One region of the Anaerospora sp. genome, then DNA from elsewhere that is predicted to be linked to it. Evidence: a T-box and tRNA genes for the amino acid it is inferred to sense, from the RefSeq annotation. Region 1 holds a T-box; the other holds one or more tRNA genes.
What was found. The T-box of region 1 lies ahead of ileS (isoleucine--tRNA ligase). A T-box ahead of a tRNA ligase gene usually reads a tRNA of that ligase, here a tRNA-Ile.
Positions count from the first base shown of each region.

Region 2: it encodes a tRNA-Ile, which carries the amino acid that the T-box ahead of ileS (isoleucine--tRNA ligase) is inferred to sense. The anticodon was not compared.

Region 1 is NZ_DALZUO010000014.1:32,166-42,338, reverse strand. Features, by position in the region: gene RTR76_RS12525 (YggS family pyridoxal phosphate-dependent enzyme) at 1-270, shown strand, start outside; gene RTR76_RS12520 (cell division protein SepF) at 288-728, shown strand; gene proC (pyrroline-5-carboxylate reductase) at 749-1,564, shown strand; gene RTR76_RS12510 (YlmH/Sll1252 family protein) at 1,561-2,346, shown strand; gene RTR76_RS12505 (DivIVA domain-containing protein) at 2,372-2,824, shown strand; T-box leader at 2,893-3,109, shown strand; gene ileS (isoleucine--tRNA ligase) at 3,146-5,932, shown strand; gene RTR76_RS12495 (DUF5665 domain-containing protein) at 6,034-6,336, shown strand; gene RTR76_RS12490 (TraR/DksA C4-type zinc finger protein) at 6,391-7,035, shown strand; gene RTR76_RS12485 (TVP38/TMEM64 family protein) at 7,261-7,971, shown strand; gene RTR76_RS12480 (DUF362 domain-containing protein) at 8,097-8,264, shown strand; gene RTR76_RS12475 (methylglyoxal synthase) at 8,530-8,907, shown strand; gene lspA (signal peptidase II) at 8,940-9,392, shown strand; gene RTR76_RS12465 (RluA family pseudouridine synthase) at 9,389-10,173, shown strand, end outside.
Region 2 is NZ_DALZUO010000011.1:89,687-99,859, reverse strand. Features, by position in the region: gene RTR76_RS11095 (deoxyguanosinetriphosphate triphosphohydrolase) at 1-865, shown strand, start outside; gene dnaG (DNA primase) at 1,106-2,920, shown strand; gene rpoD (RNA polymerase sigma factor RpoD) at 2,984-4,093, shown strand; tRNA gene RTR76_RS11080 (tRNA-Asn) at 4,155-4,230, shown strand; tRNA gene RTR76_RS11075 (tRNA-Ile) at 4,286-4,360, shown strand; tRNA gene RTR76_RS11070 (tRNA-Glu) at 4,371-4,445, shown strand; gene RTR76_RS11065 (class I SAM-dependent methyltransferase) at 4,579-5,280, shown strand; gene RTR76_RS11060 (Nif3-like dinuclear metal center hexameric protein) at 5,256-6,374, shown strand; gene thiE (thiamine phosphate synthase) at 6,395-7,048, shown strand; gene RTR76_RS11050 (iron dependent repressor, metal binding and dimerization domain protein) at 7,260-7,733, shown strand; gene RTR76_RS11045 (nucleoside recognition domain-containing protein) at 7,769-9,175, opposite strand; gene RTR76_RS11040 (FeoB small GTPase domain-containing protein) at 9,172-9,948, opposite strand; gene RTR76_RS11035 (FeoA family protein) at 9,976-10,173, opposite strand, start outside.

The sequences.
Region 1 (10,173 bases):
CTTCAGAAACTGGTTCATTTTGTTACCGAACTGAAAAATGTACAGCTTTGCGGACTTATGACAATTGCTCCTCATTATGAAGAAACAGAGACTGTTCGACCGGTATTCAGGGAATTACATAATTTGTTTGTGGAATTGCGGGAAGCCCGGCTGCCTAATACAAACATTCAGTGGCTGTCCATGGGGATGACCAATGATTATCAGATTGCTATCGAAGAGGGGTCAAACCTTGTTCGTATCGGTACAGGAATATTTGGTACACGTCAATAGTACAGGGAGGAATGACTATGAAATTTATGGAAAAAGTCTGGGGCAGTATTGGCTTATTTGAAACAGAAGTAGAAGAAGAAAAAGTAAAAGCGGTGGACGAACCGGATAATAAGCTTAAAAAATCTGTTGCAAGTAATATTGTTAATTTGCCTACTGCACAGCAGCAAAAACAAATTAAAGTAATGGTTGTCGAACCGTTTTCCTTTGATGATGCCCAGCATGTAGCTGATCATTTGAAGAACCGTAAACCAGTTGTTGTTAATTTTGAGAACACCGATAAAGATGTAGCAAAACGAATGATCGATTTCATTAGTGGGACAACCTATGCATTAGGGGGAAATATCCAGAAAATTGGACATGATATTTTCTTGTGTGCTCCTAATAATGTTGATGTAGCCTACAGTTCTCGTGAAGAAGGAGTTGACAAGGCTTTTTTGCCGTGGATTAACAAACCCTAAAGTGGTGTTCAGGAGGTCATATGTTTAACAATCAATATGTTGGATTTATTGGCGGCGGCGCTATTGCCGAGGCACTTATTCGCGGAATTCTAGAGGCTGGTATGCTTAAGCCGGCACAGATTCTAGTGAGTGATGTTAATCGTGCCAGGCGTGAATACTTGGAAGCTTCCTATGGTGTAACAGCCATTGCTGATAGCCAACAGCTTGCTGTGCAAGCCGATATTTTATTTCTTACTGTAAAACCGAATGTAGTTGAGCCATTGATAGCTTCAATTGCAACTGTGGTTTCTCCGAAAACGATAGTTGTTTCGGTAGCAGCCGGAGTCCGGCTTGCCACATTAGAAGAGAAGCTGTTTAATAATCCGATCATACGAGTGATGCCGAATACTCCAGTCGCAGTTGGCGAAGGAATGTCAGTACTTGCACTGGGCAGCCGGGCCTGTTCTGAGCATGGCGAGAAGGCGGCGGCTTTATTTAATGCTGTTGGTAAAACTGTTATGGCAGGAGAAGAACTTATGGATGCTGTAACGGGACTTTCCGGCAGTGGCCCGGGGTATGCTTTTGTACTCATTGATGCACTGGCGGATGCCGGTGTCAGGGTAGGACTGCCTCGCCAAATGTCGATTTTATTAGCTGCTCAAACATTGCTGGGCGCTGCTAAAATGGTTTTGGAGACAGGAGAGCATCCTGCTAAACTGCGCGATGCCGTTACTTCTCCGGGAGGAACGACGATAGCCGGTATTCATGTAATGGAACAGCGGGGCGTACGGGCTGCTCTGAGTGATGCGGTAGCAGTTGCTTGTGAAAAGTCTCGTGAAATGGGGAGGCTTAAGTGAGCGAGAGAGAAAAAATCATCCGTTATTATCGAGCCAGCGGTGATGCTGAATTAGCTGCCAAACTAATTGACCTAGCAGACAATTCCCTTCGCAGCCGTAAATACCGGGTTAGCGAATTTCTTGACCCCTATGGCTATAGTGTTGCTGAAACAATCGTTGCCCATTATCCAGGCCTTTCCTTACAGGGAGAAGGCGGATACAGTGGTGCTGAGCGGGTGCGCGTTGTTTTTATCGAGCCTGATTTTCCTGGCAAGATTGATTATTCAATTACGGCACTGTCCGTTACCTGGGATGGCCGGCATCATCAGCTTGGACACCGGGATATTTTGGGCGCACTGATGAGCCTTGGTGTAAAAAGAGAGCTCTTTGGTGATATTATTTTAGTTGGTGATAGCTGCCAAATCATTGCAGATACAACAATCGCGAATTATATTATGCAGAACTTGCTTAAAATAGCATCAGCTTCTGTACAAGTACAGGTAATCGAACTGTCTGCTGTTCAGCCTCGGGAAGAAAAAATGAAGGAAATCCGATCAACTGTGGCATCGCTTCGGCTTGATACCGTTGCAGCAGTTGGGTTTGGTACTTCCCGTACGAAAATGACCTCTGAAATAGAGGCTGATAAAGTAAAGGTCAACTGGCAGCAGGCTAAAAGTGCTTCTCAAGCGGTTAAAACAGGAGATATCATTTCTATGCGCGGACGGGGGCGGGTAGAAGTATGTGAGATTATCGGACAAACTCGTAAAGGCCGAATCAGCCTTGTGTTAAGGCGGTTCGTATAAGTCACCATGCAGGGAGGGTTGAGACATGCTAACACCATTAGATATTCATAACAAAGAGTTTAAGCGCAGTTTCCGAGGATACAGTGAAGAAGAAGTAGATGAGTTTCTGGATCGCGTTATTAAGGATTATGAGCAGTTGTACCGTGATAATATGGAATTGAAGGAAACGTTAGAGCGAATCAACAGCAAGCTGGAACATTATCAGCACATGGAAAACACCTTACACAATACGCTGGTTATTGCACAGGAAACCGCTGAGGAAGTCAAGCTAAACGCTAAGAAAGAAAGCGAATTGCTGATGAAGGAAGGCGAAGTTAGAGCGCAAAAGCTGGTAGATGAGGCGACTCTTAAAGTTCGGCGTGCACTGAATGAATATGAAGACTTAAAGAAACAAGCCAATGTATATAGAACCAGGATGTTAACCCTGGTTCAAGCACAGATGGAAATGTTAAAGACCAGTCAGGAAGATGAAAACTAATTGACTATATTTGACTTATTTTATCTGCCTTTGTATAATGAATAAGAGTATTTTGTATTGTTATATCAGTAAGAGTTATGATGGAGACAGTAGTTACAAATCTGTTCTACAGCGAGCCGGAGATTTGGTGGAAGTCCGGCGGACGATTGCAGCGAAGATCACTCCTGAACTGCAAACCGAACTGCAAGCAGGCAGTAGGTTTTGCCGGTTTACTACCGTTATTAGTTGCACGAGTGACTTTTGTCATTAGGGTGGTACCACGGGAACAAACCTCTCGTCCCTTATTAGGGATGAGAGGTATTTATTTTGGAGGTGTTTTTATTGGATTATAGTAAAACGCTGAATTTACCACAGACCGAATTTCCAATGAGGGCAAATTTGCCTGAAAGAGAACCACAAATGCTTGCTTATTGGTCTGATGAGAATATTTATGAAAAAAAATTAGCTCACAATAAAGGAAAGACTAAATTTGTGCTGCATGACGGCCCTCCCTATGCAAATGGTAATATCCACATTGGGACAGCTTTAAATAAAATTTTAAAGGATATTATTGTAAAATATAAATCGCTTCAAGGTTTTGATGCACCTTATGTGCCTGGCTGGGATACGCATGGTCTTCCAATCGAGCATGCAGCTATCAAAATCCTGGGGCTTAACCGTCATGAATTGAATCCACTTGATTTGCGTCGTGAATGTAAGCAATATGCCTTAAAGTGCCTCGATATGCAGCGGGAAGATTTCAAACGTCTCGGTGTTAACGGGGATTGGGAAAATCCTTATGTAACGCTGTATCCGCAATATGAAGCAAAGCAAATAAAAGTATTTGGTGAAATGGCTAAACAGGGATACATCTATAAAGGCCTTAAGTCGGTTTATTGGTGTACTTCTTGTGAAACGGCATTGGCTGAAGCCGAAATTGAGTATGCTGAAAAGAAATCCCATTCCATATATGTTAAATTCCCAATAATGGATGATAAAGGCAATTTGCCGGTGGGTGTAAATTCCGAGCAGGTTTATGCAGTGATCTGGACAACGACTCCCTGGACTATGCCGGCTAATGTAGCCATCTGTGTCAATCCGGAGTTGGATTATGTCTGGGTGGAAGCTGGTCAGGAAATTTATCTCTTAGCAGCCGGGTTAGCTGATTCTGTGATGAAAGCTGCCAAAATAGAAAGTTACACCATTTTGTCTACACTCAAAGGCGCTGACCTGGAGGGGATGGTTTTTTCCCACCCTTTCATTGAAAGACAATCGCCTATCGTCTTGGGTGATCATGTAACACTCGAACAAGGAACAGGCTGCGTTCATACGGCACCAGGGCATGGGCAGGAAGACTTTGAAGTAGGCATGAAATATGGCTTGCCGATCATAAACCCTGTTGATCATGCAGGGCGCTTTACTGCTGAAGGCGGAAAGTTTGAAGGGCTGCTTGTACATGATGCTAACGTTCCCGTTATTAAGGAATTGGCTGAACGGTCGATGCTGCTTGGCAAGGGTTCAGTAAAGCATCAGTATGCTCATTGCTGGCGCTGCAAAAATCCAATTATATACCGGGCAACAGAACAATGGTTTGCGTCTGTTGACGGCTTCCGCGATGCGGCGCTGAAGGCAATTGAGGCGGTTCAATGGATTCCTGAATGGGGTGAAGAGCGAATTCGTAATATGGTTCGTGACCGCCAGGATTGGTGCATTTCACGGCAACGTGTCTGGGGCCTTCCTATTCCGATTTTCTATTGTACAAAATGTAATGAACATATTATTAATGATGATACTATTCATGCTGTATCTGAGCTGTTTAGAGTAGAAGGATCGGATTCATGGTGGGCGAAATCGGCAGCAGAAATCCTGCCCTCAGGCTTTAGCTGTCCTCATTGCAGCCACGAGGAATTCCGCAAAGAAACAGACATTATGGATGTATGGTTTGACAGCGGTTCCAGCCATGCAGCAGTATTAGAAACCAATCCGGCTCTGAAATGGCCAGCCGATTTATATTTAGAAGGAAGCGATCAACATCGCGGCTGGTTCCAGTCGTCACTCTTGACGTCAGTAGCTACCCGTGGACGCGCTCCTTACAATGCTGTTCTTACCCATGGCTTTGTTGTTGATGGTGAAGGGCGGAAAATGTCCAAATCAGTAGGCAATACGATTTATCCGCAAGACGTAATTAAACAATATGGTGCTGATATACTGCGTTTATGGGTTGCTTCGGCAGATTATAAGGCTGATATTCGCATTTCTAATGATATTTTAAAACAAATGTCTGAAGTGTACCGGAAAATCCGCAATACGTTCCGCTATATACTTGGTAATTTAGCGGACTTTAATCCCGAAACAGACAGGGTTGAGTACGACAGCCTGCTGGAAATTGACCGTTGGGCATTACTTCGCTTGGAGCAAGTGCGGGAGAAAGTAACTCAGGCCTATGAAGCCTATGAATTCCATACGCTGTATCACACGGTTCATAACTTCTGTGCCATTGATCTAAGCTCGATTTATCTAGATATTCTCAAAGACCGTGTGTATACTGCTAACACGAATTCAGTAGAACGGCGTGCTGCCCAGACCACTATGTATGAGATTCTGGATACGCTTGTACGCCTGGTATCGCCGGTACTGACATTCTCAGCGGAAGAAGTATGGCAGCATATGCCTAAAGTAGCTGGAATGCCACAAAGCATCCAATTGGCCGAATGGCCGGTTTCTCGCAGTATGTATTTGGATAAACAGCTGGAAGAAAAGTGGAATAAACTGCTGAGTATTCGCAGTGAATTAACCAAAGCACTGGAACAAGCCCGCCGTACAAAGGTAATTGGTCATTCTCTCGATGCAGCTATTGCCATTTATGCTTCTGGTGAAATCTATGAGCAATTGAAGGCGTTGGGCGAAGAGCTTGCCACGCTTTTGATTGTTTCAAAAGCAAGTGTAACACAAGGAGACCAACAAGCGCCTGACAGTGCTTACCGTTCCAGTGAATTACCGCTGGCGGTAGTGGTAACTCCTGCGCAGGGAGAAAAATGTGAACGGTGCTGGATCTATAGCGATACGATTGGTACTGATACCGAACATAGTACTTTATGTGAGCGGTGTGCCAGTGTTTTGAAAGCTTAATTTTTTTCAAGTCGGTAAAGTTGTCTATGACTTTACCGGCTTGATTTTTTTTGATAGTACCGAAGATACTGGAGATACTAAATGAAGTGGAGGCCGATTTAATGGAAAAAGAGGGTAAACAGGCGGAATTCATGGCCGTTCAGCTTGAAAAATTAGTGAGGCAGCTTGAATCAATGCGTGTAGCTCAATATATGGAGCTGCTTGAAAAACCGGCTAGATTGATATTTATCAATTTCGTAGCTGGCATATCAAGGGGATTGGGCATTGCAATTGGCGCAACACTTGTATTTGCATTGATGATTGAGGGGCTGCGTCAGTTAATTCTGCTTAATATTCCTGGCATAGGAAATTTTATAGCTGATATTATTCGCATTGTAGAAAGCAAGAATGGCGGGACTTTTTAGAAAGCCCACAACATTTGCGTGCTGGTCAAGATTATTGATTAGAGGTGATCAGATTTGGAGCAGAAAAAAGTAGCAGGGTTTGTAAAGCAGCTTCAGAATGAAAAAACAAGATTGATTGAAGAAATTTCTGGTCTTGAAGAAAGCGGTTTAGAAAATACCATGGCTTATTCTGTAGGTGAATTATCTGTCTATGACAATCATCCGGCAGATATTGGTGATGAGTTATTTGAGCGCAGCAAAGACGTTGCCTTACGGGATAATGCGCATATATTATTACAGGAAGTAGAGGCAGCACTTGCCAAAATAGAGAGTGGCGATTATGGGATATGTGATACTTGTGGGAAAGCTATTTCTCTTGAACGGCTAGAAGCATTGCCGTCAGCAGCTATGTGCATCGAGTGCCAGCATGCAGCGGATGATGCCAGGCCAATGCCCCGCCCCTTGGAAGAGGCTGTACTTGAGCCGCCTTTTCAGCGTACATTTATGGATCAGAGCGGGTCTGATTTTGTGGGATTTGATGGTGAAGATGCATTGCAGGCAGTCCTTAAGTATGGCAGTTCTGATTCGCCTCAAGATATTCCTGGTTCACATGATTATAAAGCGCTCTTTCCAAATAGTGACGAGCATCAGGGCATTGTAGACAAGGCAGATGTCATTCCTCAGGACCCTGATGCTACTGAAAACAAAACCGAGCGTTAGTACCGTGTCAGCTCTAATCCAGTGAATAATGGCGGTCTATTTTCCACAACTCTTCGTTGTCGTCAGTCAACATGCATCCAGTATGCTTCCCTTCTCCGCCTCGATTTGCGAAAAATAGCCTCACCACTATCCTTCCGTTTTAGAGCTGACAAGGTACTAGGCGTGCTCGGTTTTATATTTCTTTGCCGGATGTGTATTTTGGTGATGAGGGAGGGCGGTTAACTAGTGATAGATCCGGCAACGACTAAATCTTATCTTGTAAAATTAGGCGTATTGGCACTAGCTTTTGCCGCCTATTTTTATTTGCCGGGGATTCAAGAATTTATCACTAATGGGCTGGCATACCTTCGGCTGCGAAATTTTGAGGGATTACGGCAATTTATTTTGGCGTATGGTGTTTGGGCTCCTCTGACGAGTATATCCTTAATGGCAATTCAGTCGATGGTGCCCCTTGTACCGGGAATTGCCATTACGATTACAAATGCGTGGATATTTGGCTGGGAATTAGGCGCTTTTTATTCCTGGATTGGTGCTTTGCTAGGTGCTACACTTGATTTTGGCATTGCCCGATGGTATGGCAGGCCGGTTGTCGAACGTTTTATTAGTGGTAAAATGCTTGATAAAGCGGATGGTTTTTTCAAAAAAAATGGTGTCTTGGCGGTGTTTATTACTCGTTTGACGCCAATAGTTCCTTTTAAGGTAATTAGTTATGGAGCCGGTTTAACAAAAATGCCGCACTTTCGTTTTGCTGTTGCTACTGGTATCGGGCAAACTCCGGCTATTGTCCTTTATTCCTTTATAGGCCAGAATCTAACACGCAGCTTGCGGGCTACGATTGCAGTAACTTCACTGCTGATGGTTTTAGGCTTTAGTGCGTATTATTTTCGTGATACGCTGGAAAAATATTTTTTTTCTGCTAACGATAAGGAGCCTTGATGGGGGATAAGAAAGTATTATTTTAGTGATATTAATAATTGTAGTGAACAATAATTTTTTTTTACTGTTCACTGGCAAATTTATGTTATAATGTAGTTAACAAAATATGGGGGGTGAATGAGTCAATGTACATAATTAACAGCGACTGTATTAAGTGCGGTGCATGTGCTTCGGTTTGTCCCGTAGGTGCTATTTCCGAAGGTGATGCCCAATACAACATCGATGAACAATGTATCGACTGTGGTTCATGCGCAGCTGTATGTCCCGTAGGAGCTATCAGCCCGGGTGAATAAATAATAAGTCCAGCTATTCGCTGGACTTATTATTTTTTGCTGCTTTTAAGAAATATACTACACTGACATCAAGCCGCTTTTCAGTTATTCTGGGAAGTATGGATATAGACTGATTGGATCACAATAAAATGCGCAGATTTTGAGGAATAGTGGTTTTGGGAACATAAAAAATAAACTTTAAAGCGCAGCATTTAGCTGGGCTTCTTTACGTTTGAGGAAATATTGAGTATCATGTAAATAATACCAGGAAAGCAGGTGGGAAATATTGAAAACAATTGCACTCATTGCCCATGATAGGAAGAAAGAAGATATGGTATTGTTTGTTCAGAAGCATTTGTCTATTTTACAAATGCACAATTTGGTTGCTACTGCCACTACGGGGAAACTAATCAAGGAAAACACCGGACTTGAAGTGACAACTTATTTATCTGGACCGCTCGGCGGGGACATGCAGATTGGGGCTTTAATAGCAAGCCAATCCATTGATATTGTCATCTTTTTACGTGATCCGCTGACAGCGCAGCCCCATGAACCGGATATAACGGCACTTCTTAGAGTGTGTGACGTTCATAATGTTCCGGTGGCAACGAATGAGTGCTGTGGACATATGCTGGTTGCAGCAATGCATAATCAAAATAATTAACCGGATAAGTTGTTGGATGGGAGAGAAGATATGTGCCGATATTAATATTGGCAATGGCAGTTGTAGTCATTGATCAATGGTCTAAATACTTTGTTCAAACGCATATGAGCCTGGGTATGTCCATTCCCGTTATACCCTCAGTTTTTCACTTGACTTACATATTGAATCCTGGTGCAGCTTTTGGTATCTTAGAAAACCAAAGAACATTCTTTGTCATCATCGGTCTGCTGATGATTGGTGCTGTATTGTATCTATATCCGCGCATTCCTGATAAAATGAAGCTGCTAAGATTGGGGACAGGCTTGATGATGGGGGGCGCAGTAGGCAATGTTATTGACCGGATTCAAACAGGCTATGTAGTAGATTTTTTTGATTTTCGCATTTGGCCGATATTTAATATTGCCGATATTGCTATTGTTACTGGCGTGTCATGTATTATTTATACTTTGGTATTTACCGCTGAAATAAAGGATGAGGCAAATTGAGCACCGAAAAACAGTACTGCCTGCAGGTAGCTGAAGCAGAAGAGAATCAGCGGGTTGACATTTACCTGGCGCAGCATATGGGAATCTCCCGCTCTCACGCGCAAAAAATAATTGCTGCCGGTCAGGTTTTGGTGAACAAAAAAATAATTAAAGCCAACTATAAGGTGGCCTGCAATGACAATGTGGAAGCATTGTTAGCTGAGGCTCAGCCTGCAGAAATCCGGCCTGAGTCAATCCCGCTGGATGTGGTATATGAAGATGATCATATGATCATTATCAACAAGCCGCGAGGGATGGTCGTACATCCTGCGGCAGGCAATTACAGCGGAACTCTGGTAAATGCCCTGCTGGAACATTGTCAGGATTTATCGGGAATTAACGGGGTGATACGCCCCGGAATTGTCCATCGTCTGGATAAAGATACATCAGGAGTGATGGTTGTTGCAAAAAATGACCAGTCTCATCTTAATCTGGCTTTACAGATAAAAGAACGCCACGCCAGTCGTAAATATATTGCTATTGTTCATGGAAATATTAAAGAGGAGCAGGGTGTGATTAATGCGCCAATTGGCAGGCATCCTGTTGACCGGAAAAAGATGGCTGTCGTTTTTTCAAATAGCAAGACTGCTATAACTCACTTCCGGACAATCGAAAGATTTGGCAATTATACAGTGGTTGAATGCAAGCTGCAAACGGGGCGGACTCATCAAATACGCGTCCATATGGCTCATATCGGTCACCCCGTAGTTGGTGATCCTAAATATGGTCCTGAAAAGCAGCA
Region 2 (10,173 bases), on a different contig from region 1:
CCGGATTATTCATAGTAAAGCCTTCCGGCGCCTAAAACATAAGACGCAGGTTTATATAGCGCCAGGAGATCATTACCGCATGCGAATGACTCACAGCTTAGAAGTTGCACAGATTTCGAGAACGATTGCCCGCGGCCTCATGCTTAATGAAGATTTGACAGAAGCTATTGCGCTAGGGCATGATGTGGGGCATACCCCTTTTGGACATTGTGGCGAGTATGCTTTGCAGGAAATCATTGGCCATTACAACCACAATGAACAAAGTCTGCGGATTGTTGAGTATTTGGAGCGGAATGGGCAGGGATTAAATCTTACTATAGAGGTAAAGGATGGAATCGTTAATCACACTGGTCCTAACAAACCGTCAACTTTAGAAGGCAACATTGTTAGAATTGGGGATAGAATTGCCTACCTTTGCCATGATTATGATGATGGTATCCGGGCGAATATGCTGCTGCCAGATCAGCTGCCCCAGGGGGTTAGCAGTATTTTAGGCACGAAACCATCAGAAATGATCACAGTTATGGTTGCGGATATGATTCATTCTTCGGAAGGAAAAAACGAAATTCAAATGTCGTTACCCGTACAAAAGGCAATGGATGAATTTCGTCAATTTATGTTTGCGAACCTGTATCGTTCACCTGCACTGGAACCTGACCGCAAGAAAGCAAAATATGTAATCCAAAAACTATATGACTATTATATGTCTTTTCCCGGCGGTTTGCCTCAAGAGTTTATTGACCGTCAAAAGAGATGGGGACTACAGGCAACTGTGATTGATTATATAGCAGGCTTAACAGACCTGTATGCCATTAAACTCTTTCAAGATTTTTTTATCCCTTCTTTGTGGCGGGAACAAGTATAAACGAGCAGCTCTACTGATGTAGAGCTGCTTTTATTAGCAAAAATATTCCTGGTTGTCAAGAGGAAAAAAGGATATTTGCTATTTGTATTGAATATTATTAGTTAGAATAGAGAAAGACGATTTACATGTAAGTTTATTGGAAAGATTATGGAAGGATTATGGAAAAAGATGTAGAATTAAGTCTCAAACATTCATTTTATTTCATAGTCATATTATGGTAAGCCTGTTAGGATGGTTTAATTGAAGAACACTCTTTATGATGAGTTTGTCGACAGGGTGCGGACGGAGAGCGATATTATCAGCGTTATTTCCGAATATATTCCCCTTAAAAAAAAGGGGAAAAATTTTTGGGGTTGCTGTCCATTTCATAATGAGAAAACACCCTCTTTTTCCGTTGCTCCTGACAAAGGTTTTTTTTACTGCTTTGGCTGCCAGGCAGGGGGAAATGTTTTCAATTTTCTCATGAAAGTTGAAAACATTAGCTTTTTAGAAGCAGTAAAGAAGATGGCGCAAAAACTGAATATCCCTTTGCCCGAGCAAGAGAAAAGTGAGTTTGAAATTAACCGGGAAAGGGAAATGGCTCAGTTATACCGGGTAAATGAAATGGCGCGTGACTTTTTTTATAATTGTCTTACTAAGACCAGTTATGGAAAAGAGGCGCTTGTTTATCTGACATCCAGGGGGTTAACGAAAGCCGGAATTGAACAATTTAAAATTGGTTTTGCTCCTCCCGGTTGGGATAAACTATCATTAGCTTTTCAAGAACGTGGTTTTGATCAGGAACTTCTGCTGCGAGCGGGGCTAGTGAGCAGCCGTCCAACAGGGGAAGGAAGTTATGACCGTTTTCGCAATCGTATCATATTTCCAATCTGTGATGCACGGGGAAGAGTGATTGGCTTTGGCGGCAGAGTAATGGATGATAGCCAGCCTAAATATTTAAACTCACCTGAAACGGTATTGTTTAATAAAAGGCAAACTTTGTTCGCTTTTGATCAAGCCTGCAAATCCATACGTGATTTGGGGCAGGCTATTGTGGTAGAAGGATATATGGATGCCATAACAGCTCATGAAGCAGGGGCAAAAAATGTGGTGGCTTCATTAGGTACAGCATTTACGCCGGAACAAGGCCGGTTGCTTTTGCGGCAGGCAGCAGAGGTTGTCTTTGCATATGACAGTGATGCGGCTGGTCAAAATGCGACATTGCGGGCCTTGGAAGTCGTCAGGACTTTGGGCATCACGATCAGGATCGCCTCCGTTCCGGATAGCAAGGATCCTGATGAATTTATTCGTAAGAATGGTATTGAGCAATTTCAGAGTTTTATTCAGCGGGCTCCGGGACTACTGGATTATCAGATTCAACAGGCATTAAAAGATACGGACTATTCCCGCCTTGAAGGCAAAGTCGCTGTTGTGGCGAAAGTATTGCCGGCGTTAATTCAATCTAACAATGCCGTTGAAATTGACGGACACATTACACGGTTATCCCAGCTCCTCAGTATTGATGAAAGCGCTATTCGCAGCGAATTTAATAAATATGCAACAAATAATAAAAAGGATAAAATTGTAAAAACGGGGAAGAATGGATATAATACAACAAGTGTCTCGGTGTCAAGGCGTGCCGTACAAAAAAATTCTGCCGCCGAGCAGCACCTAATCCGCTTAATGTGTGAAGATCCTGCCCTTATCTCCTACGTACAAGTCCAGCTTTCAACCGATGATTTTCAGGATGAAAGCCGGCGGGAAATACTCACCTCCTTATTTCATGCGTACAGTTCAGGAAATCAACTAGCGCCGGCTGCTTTAGCCAATTCGCTAAGTGAGAAAGCCAATATCGAACTGTCACATATTATGCTTATAGATGAACAAACCAGTGATGTTACCCGAATGGTTGATGATTACATTAAAGCGATTCGGCTGACAAGTCTTAAAACCTTATTTGAACAACACCGGCTGCGAGCCGATGAATTAGAACGTTTGGGGGATAGTCGCTTTCAGGAGGAATTAGCTGAAAGCAAACGAATTAATGATGAAATTAAACTATTGCTTCAGTCATAAGACTATTAGTGCAGATAGCATGAGCTCAACTCATCAGACGTGCCAAAGGAGGGGGGAGTAACAATGACCGAAAAGAAAAGTGTTTCGAGTGAACATGTAAATGAGTTATTGCATAAAGGTAAAAAACGCGGCGGTATGCTGACATACGCAGAAATCATGGATACTCTCCAAGGTGAAGATTTGTCACCTGATGAAATTGATGACATGTATGAAGTTTTTACGACTAAAGGCATTGAAATTGTTGATGAAATTCCTGATGTAGAAGTATTTGAAGGTCCTGATCAGGCTGAGATTGAAACTGCTCCGGAAGAAGTAGATATTGATCTAAGCATTCCTGAGGGCATCAGCATTGACGATCCTGTTCGGATGTATCTGAAGGAAATTGGCCGCGTTCCACTGCTTACTGCTGATGAGGAAATTAATCTCGCCAAACGTATGGAACAAGGCGATGAAGAGGCAAAGCGCCGTCTGGCAGAAGCAAACTTACGGCTTGTTGTTAGTATTGCTAAACGCTATGTAGGAAGAGGCATGCTCTTTTTGGATCTTATTCAAGAAGGTAACCTTGGACTCATTAAGGCCGTTGAGAAGTTCGATTACAATAAAGGCTATAAATTCAGTACGTATGCTACCTGGTGGATTCGGCAGGCAATTACCAGAGCAATCGCCGATCAGGCGCGTACCATTCGTATACCGGTGCACATGGTGGAAACAATTAATAAATTGATTCGTGTTTCCCGTCAACTCTTGCAGGATAAAGGCAGAGAGCCTTTGCCGGAAGAAATCGCTAAAGAAATGGATATTAGCGTTGAACGGGTTCGTGAAATTATGAAGATAGCCCAGGAGCCTGTTTCACTTGAGACACCGATCGGTGAAGAAGAAGACTCTCATCTTGGTGATTTTATTGAAGATCAGGATGCACCGGCACCTGCGGAAGCGGCTTCTTTCATGCTATTAAAAGAGCAGCTCGAAGAAGTGCTGGAGACATTAACTCCAAGGGAAGAGAAAGTTCTTCGCTTACGGTTTGGTTTGGATGACGGCAGAGCACGTACTTTGGAAGAAGTCGGTCAGCATTTTGGTGTAACTCGTGAGCGAATTCGTCAGATTGAGGCAAAGGCACTTCGGAAGCTCCGCCATCCCAGTCGTAGTAAAAAGCTAAAAGATTTTCTTGAATAAATATTAAAAAAACCTTGACGGCTAGTTAACATTGTTGTACAATATGTTATGTCGATGCCGTTCCTCGATAGCTCAGTTGGTAGAGCAATCGGCTGTTAACCGATCGGTCGTAGGTTCGAGTCCTACTCGAGGAGCCATTTTTGTTTTGTATAAACAGGCTTTCGCTCGAAAACCTGTTTTTCAATGTCTTTTGGGCCTATAGCTCAGCGGTAGAGCAGCCGGCTCATAACCGGCTGGTCCCTGGTTCGATCCCAGGTGGGCCCACCATTACATATTCGGCCCGTTGGTCAAGCGGTTAAGACACCGCCCTTTCACGGCGGTATCAAGGGTTCGAATCCCCTACGGGTCACCAAAAGGTCACTAAGCCATCCATTATGGATGGCTTTATTTATTTGCAGGATTTATAGAAATATTGCAGAAGTTTTGTTTCATACTATAGGGAGCCTGTTAGCAATAGGCACTCTAACATTCTGGGAGGCAGTATATTGAATTTAGGAGAACGACTAACAGCGATTGCCGAAAGAGTTCCAAAGGGAGCTGTTGTGGCTGATATTGGTACTGACCATGCCTATTTACCAGTCTATTTGCTTCAGCAGGGGCTTATATCACATGCGATAGCCGGTGAAGTGAATGAAGGCCCTTATCGGGCAGCCTGTCAAATCATTGACCGTCTGAATTTGAGCAAACAAATTGATCTTCGCTTTGGAAGTGGTTTTGCCGTGTTGAAGGCGGGTGAAGCAGACACGGTTACAATTGCGGGTATGGGAGGAACAACCATTATTGATATACTGACTGCCCATCCGTCAGTCACAAGTGAATTAAGAAGGATGATTCTTCAGCCAATGATCGGAGCTTCTCTCGTGCGCCAGTGGCTGGTACAAAACGGCTGGTATATAACAGATGAAACCCTGGTAGAAGAAGAAGGCAAGCTCTATGAAATTATTGCTGCCGAGCAGGGGGATTCGCCTTTTCTTGAGTCGGTTCTGTATGAAATAGGTCCTGTGTTATGGGCACAGAAGCCGATACTCCTAGCGAAGCACATCTTTCAGTTGATTAAGCAAAAGCAGTATGTCTTAGCAGAAATGAATGTCAGCCCAAAGGCGAGGCAATCGGTTAAATTCCGGGAATACCAGGAGAGCTTGGCAAAGCTGGAGGAAAAAGCATGTCAGTTAGCTGCAAAACTTTAATTGAAATGATGGAGCGATTAGCTCCTGTCGGTTTGGCTGAACACTGGGATAATGTGGGACTGCTTGTCGGTTCTCCTGATCAAATGGTCAGCAAGGTGCTTGTGACGCTGGATGTTACGCTGCCTGTGGCCCGTTATGCAGCACAACATGGTTATGAGCTTATTATTAGCCATCATCCTGTTATATTTAAAGCGTTAACCAGTATTCGCACGGACACTCCGCAAGGAGAGATTATGGCTGCATTATTAAAACACTCAATTGCCGTTTATTCTGCTCATACGAATTTGGATATAGCTGCAGGCGGAGTGAATGATGCGTTGGCTGGCCGCCTGCAATTGCAGCAAATAGAGCCGCTCCAGATAACAAATGAGGATAAGCTTGTTAAGATTGTTGTATATACTCCTTCTTCACATGTAGAGCAAGTGCGGGAAGCACTTTGTGAGGCCGGAGCGGGGCATATTGGCAACTACAGCCACTGTACGTTTCAGACTGCTGGTACCGGCACGTTTTTACCGCTGGCAGGCACTAAGCCGTTTCTTGGAGAAATAGGTCAATTAGAATATGCTGCAGAAAGCAGGTTGGAAACTATTGTGCCTCAATCGCTTAGCAAACAGGTACTATCGGCGATGTTATTAGCACATCCATATGAAGAAGCCGCTTACGATGTATATCCCCTTGCCAACAGCGGGGTTAGGCAGGGCTTAGGCCGGGTAGGCAGGCTTAACCGGCCGCGGGAGTTTCAGGATTTTATTAATGACGTTAAATCAGCATTAGGCATAGCTCATGTGACTGTTGCAGGGAATGTGAATAAGGTTATTGAGAAAGTCGCTCTTTGCGGCGGCAGCGGCGGCAGTTTGATTGGCTATGCAGTGGCAGCAGGGGCAGATGTTTTGATAACCGGCGATATTAAGTATCATGAAGCTCAGGAAGCTGTGGCTAAGGGCTTAATTGTCGTTGATGCCGGGCACTTTGCTACTGAGCAGCCTGTAATCGCGGTACTAGTTGAGTACCTACAAAATTGTTCGCGTGAAGCAGGCTGGGAAATTGCTATTCACAGTGATGTTATCAATCAGGATGTTTTTGCTAGGTATTAGAATTGGGAGGGGGCTTTTATATGCAAATTAAAGCTGCGATGAACAATTTTTTGACAACCGATCTATATGGTATTACTTCTGAGGAACATTCATTAGGGCGAAGTAATATAGATGTTGTGAGAGAATTGGTGGAAGCTGGTATTAAAGTGGTACAATACCGGGAAAAAGACAAAAAATCCCGGCAGATGTATGAGGAGTGCCTTGCTATTCGCGAAATTACCCGTCAAGCCAATGTTACTTTTATTGTTAATGATCATATTGATTTGGCATTATTAGTTGAGGCTGATGGAATTCATATCGGTCAGGATGATTTGCCGGTGCAGGCAGTTCGTCAGTTAATCGGCAATGAGAGGATACTCGGTTTGTCCACACATAAACCGGCTGAGGCAGAGGCTGCCGTACAAAGTGGAATTGTCGATTATATCGGCGTCGGACCGATTTTTAATACTGCTACCAAAAAAGATGTTTGCGCTCCTGTAGGTTTCAATTACTTACAATATGTAGTCGAAAATATTTCATTGCCCTTTGTGGCTATAGGTGGTATTAAGGAGCACAATATTGCGGAACTCAAACGTATGGGTGTGGCCCAATTTGCCTTAGTAACCGAGCTAGTCGGTGCTGCTGATATTAAAAAAGCAGTGCAAATATTGCGGCAGAGGCTGAATCAGTTATAATCTCTTAGAAATGGTCCTGATTCCTTAACTATTCATGGAGAAAGGCAACCGGAATTCGGTTGCCTTTTTTTGTATATATTTATTTTATATTTCAGTCCAATTGTAGCATGAAACGCATAGAATATAGTGAGATACCAACGCATTTTTTAATATGTGTGGTTATGACAATACAACGGGATTGAAAAAACATGGAATATTGAGGTGGACGACTATGGCAAGCAGCAAAGGAGAGAGCAAAAAAGAAAAAAATATCTTTGATTTGTCCCCTAGTCTGGAAGATTATCTGGAAGAAATATATCGATTTTCACTGACTCAGCCTATTGTCAGAGTATCTGAAATCAGTCAGAAATTAAATGTTGCACAACCATCTGTTACCAAAGCCCTTAGACGGCTAAAATTAAAAGAATGTATTACTTATCAGCGTTATGGGTTGATTGGCCTTACGGACAGAGGGAAGAAAATAGGCAGTTTTTTAGTGAAGCGCAATCAAATTCTGCAGGAATTTCTATTAATATTGAGTGCCCAGTGTAATATCAGTGCAGAGGCTGAAGCAATGGAGCACTATTTGTCAGTATCCACCATTAATGTTATTCAGTCCTTTGTGTCGTTTATGCGGCAAAATCCGCTGATCCACAATGAGCTTACCGCTTTTATCATAAGCCAGCAGGAAGTGGCAAATGAGTAAAGCTGAGGCTGCGTATCGCAACCTCAGCGAAATAGTTACACTAATCCCAGCATACGGGCTGATTGGGCAACGATAAAGCAGACCAGGAAGCCAATAACCGTTGGCAGAAGAAAGGCTAAAAATGTCCATTTCTTGCTGCCCGACTCTTTGTATGTAGATAGCAGCACAGTCGCACAAGGCCAGTGAAGCAGGCAAAATAGTAGAGTATTTACAGCAGTAAGCCAGGTCCAGCCGTGAGCAATAAAAATCTGTGACAGCTCAGATAGTTCTTCTACTTCAATCATATAGCCTGTGGACAAGTAGCTCATAAGCAGAATGGGAATAACAATTTCATTAGCCGGCAGGCCCAGGATAAAGGCCAGCAGGATATAACCATCAAGTCCAATCGCATAGGCAAAGGGCTGCAGGAAAGAAGCCATGTGATTGAGAATGCTGGTGTCGCCAACCGTAATATTTGCTAGAATCCAAGTTATCGCACCAGCTGGAGCAGCCATGATGACAGCCCGCCTTAGGACGAAATAAGTTCGGTCAATCATGGAGCGATAAATGACTGCGCCAATTTGTGGTTTACGGTAAGGGGGGAGCTCCAATACCATTGCAGAAGCTTCGCCTTTTAATACGGTGTGGGATAAGAGCCAGGAAACACCAAACGTGATCAAGATACCCAGAAAAACCAATGCAGTTATGGTGAGAGCGGCAATTGGCGTTTCCAATTCGGGTGAGAAGTAGCCGGCTACAAAGATGGTTGCTATTGCAATCAGGGTGGGAAAACGGCCATTGCAGGGAACGAAGTTGTTGGTGATAATGGCGATGATCCGCTCCCGTGGAGAGTCAATAATCCTGGCAGAAACAACACCTGCCGCATTACAGCCAAATCCCATGCACATTGTTAATATTTGTTTGCCGCTGGCTTTGCACTTTTTAAAAGCATGATCGAGATTAAAGGCAACTCGCGGGAGATATCCGAGATCTTCAAGCAAGGTAAACAAGGGGAAGAAAATGGCCATTGGCGGCAGCATAACTGATACGACCCAGGCTAAACCACGATACATGCCAAGGACTAGTACCCCATGGAGCCAGTCAGGTGCTCCGGCAAGCTGAAACCATTCGGTAAGCTGGTCCTGAAAGCTAAATAACGCATCTGCAAGGATTCCTGAGGGGACATTGGCACCAACAATTGTGATCCAAAATATAAGCCCTAAAAGCGCTAGCATAATTGGATAGCCGAACATGCGGGAAGTCAGAATGTCATCAAGCTTAGTTTCCCAGCTTGCCCGTGTATTATCTGGAGTAATAACGACTTTGCGGGCAATTTCTTCGGCATTTGCATATATATCAGTGATTATGGTATCACCTAGCTCTGTTCCGGACTGGAGGCGGATTTTTTCTGCCTGCGTGCATACCTGAGCCAGTGTACTGATTGGTTTGACGATGGCAGTCATTGAAATGCCACCTCCGAAACTTCCTGGCCTGTTTCAATATTGATATGACGGCTTATGCTTTCAATGAAGGTACGATCACCATCGAGCAGCCGCAGTGCTACCCAGCGTGGATTCAACTGGTGGTCAATAATGCGGCTTATTTGCGGTACAAGCTTGGCGATAGCCTCTTCTACCTGGGGCGAATACATAATTTGCCTTGGGCGTGAGATATGTGCTCCACTTGCGACCTTATAAAGGGTTTCTTTTAAGTTATTCAGTCCCTCACCAGTTCTGGCGGCAGTCACAACAACAGGGACACCCAGTTCTTTTTCAAGTAAGCTGCTGTTAACGTAGATATTCTTTTTGCGGGCTTCGTCTATCAGATTTACACAGACGATGACATTCGGTGTTATTTCCATTACCTGCAGAGCCAAATTTAAATTGCGCTCCAGACAGGTTGCATCGACTACCACTAATGCTGCATCAGGCCGGCCAAAGCAAATGAAATCACGTGCAATCTGTTCTTCTACGGTGTGGGCTAAAAGAGAGTAGGTACCCGGCAGGTCAACCATAAGGAAAGACTGATTATCATGAGAAAAAGTCCCTTGAGCGTTATCAACTGTTTTGCCCGGCCAGTTGCCTGTATGCTGATGCAGGCCGGTAAGCGCATTGAATACGGTACTTTTTCCTACGTTGGGGTTACCTGCCAGCGCGACAATGTATTGCTTGAAGCCGGCAGATATTCCAAAGTGTTCCCGCAAAATGCGGGAGTGGTATTCGAGCTCGTTTTTCATTTCCAAACTAACCTCCAAAATGGTTTTTTATTCGGGCTGCCAAGGATTAACTTTAATCAGCCTCGCGTCTTCGTTACGAAGTGCAATCATACTGCCTCTCACATAAAAAGCAATTGGGTCACCTGCAGGACTTTTTCGTACACATTGAACCGGTGTGCCAGGAATCATGCCAAGGTCAAAAATTCTCCTGCGAATCAGGCCCTCTAATTCAACTGCCGCTACCTG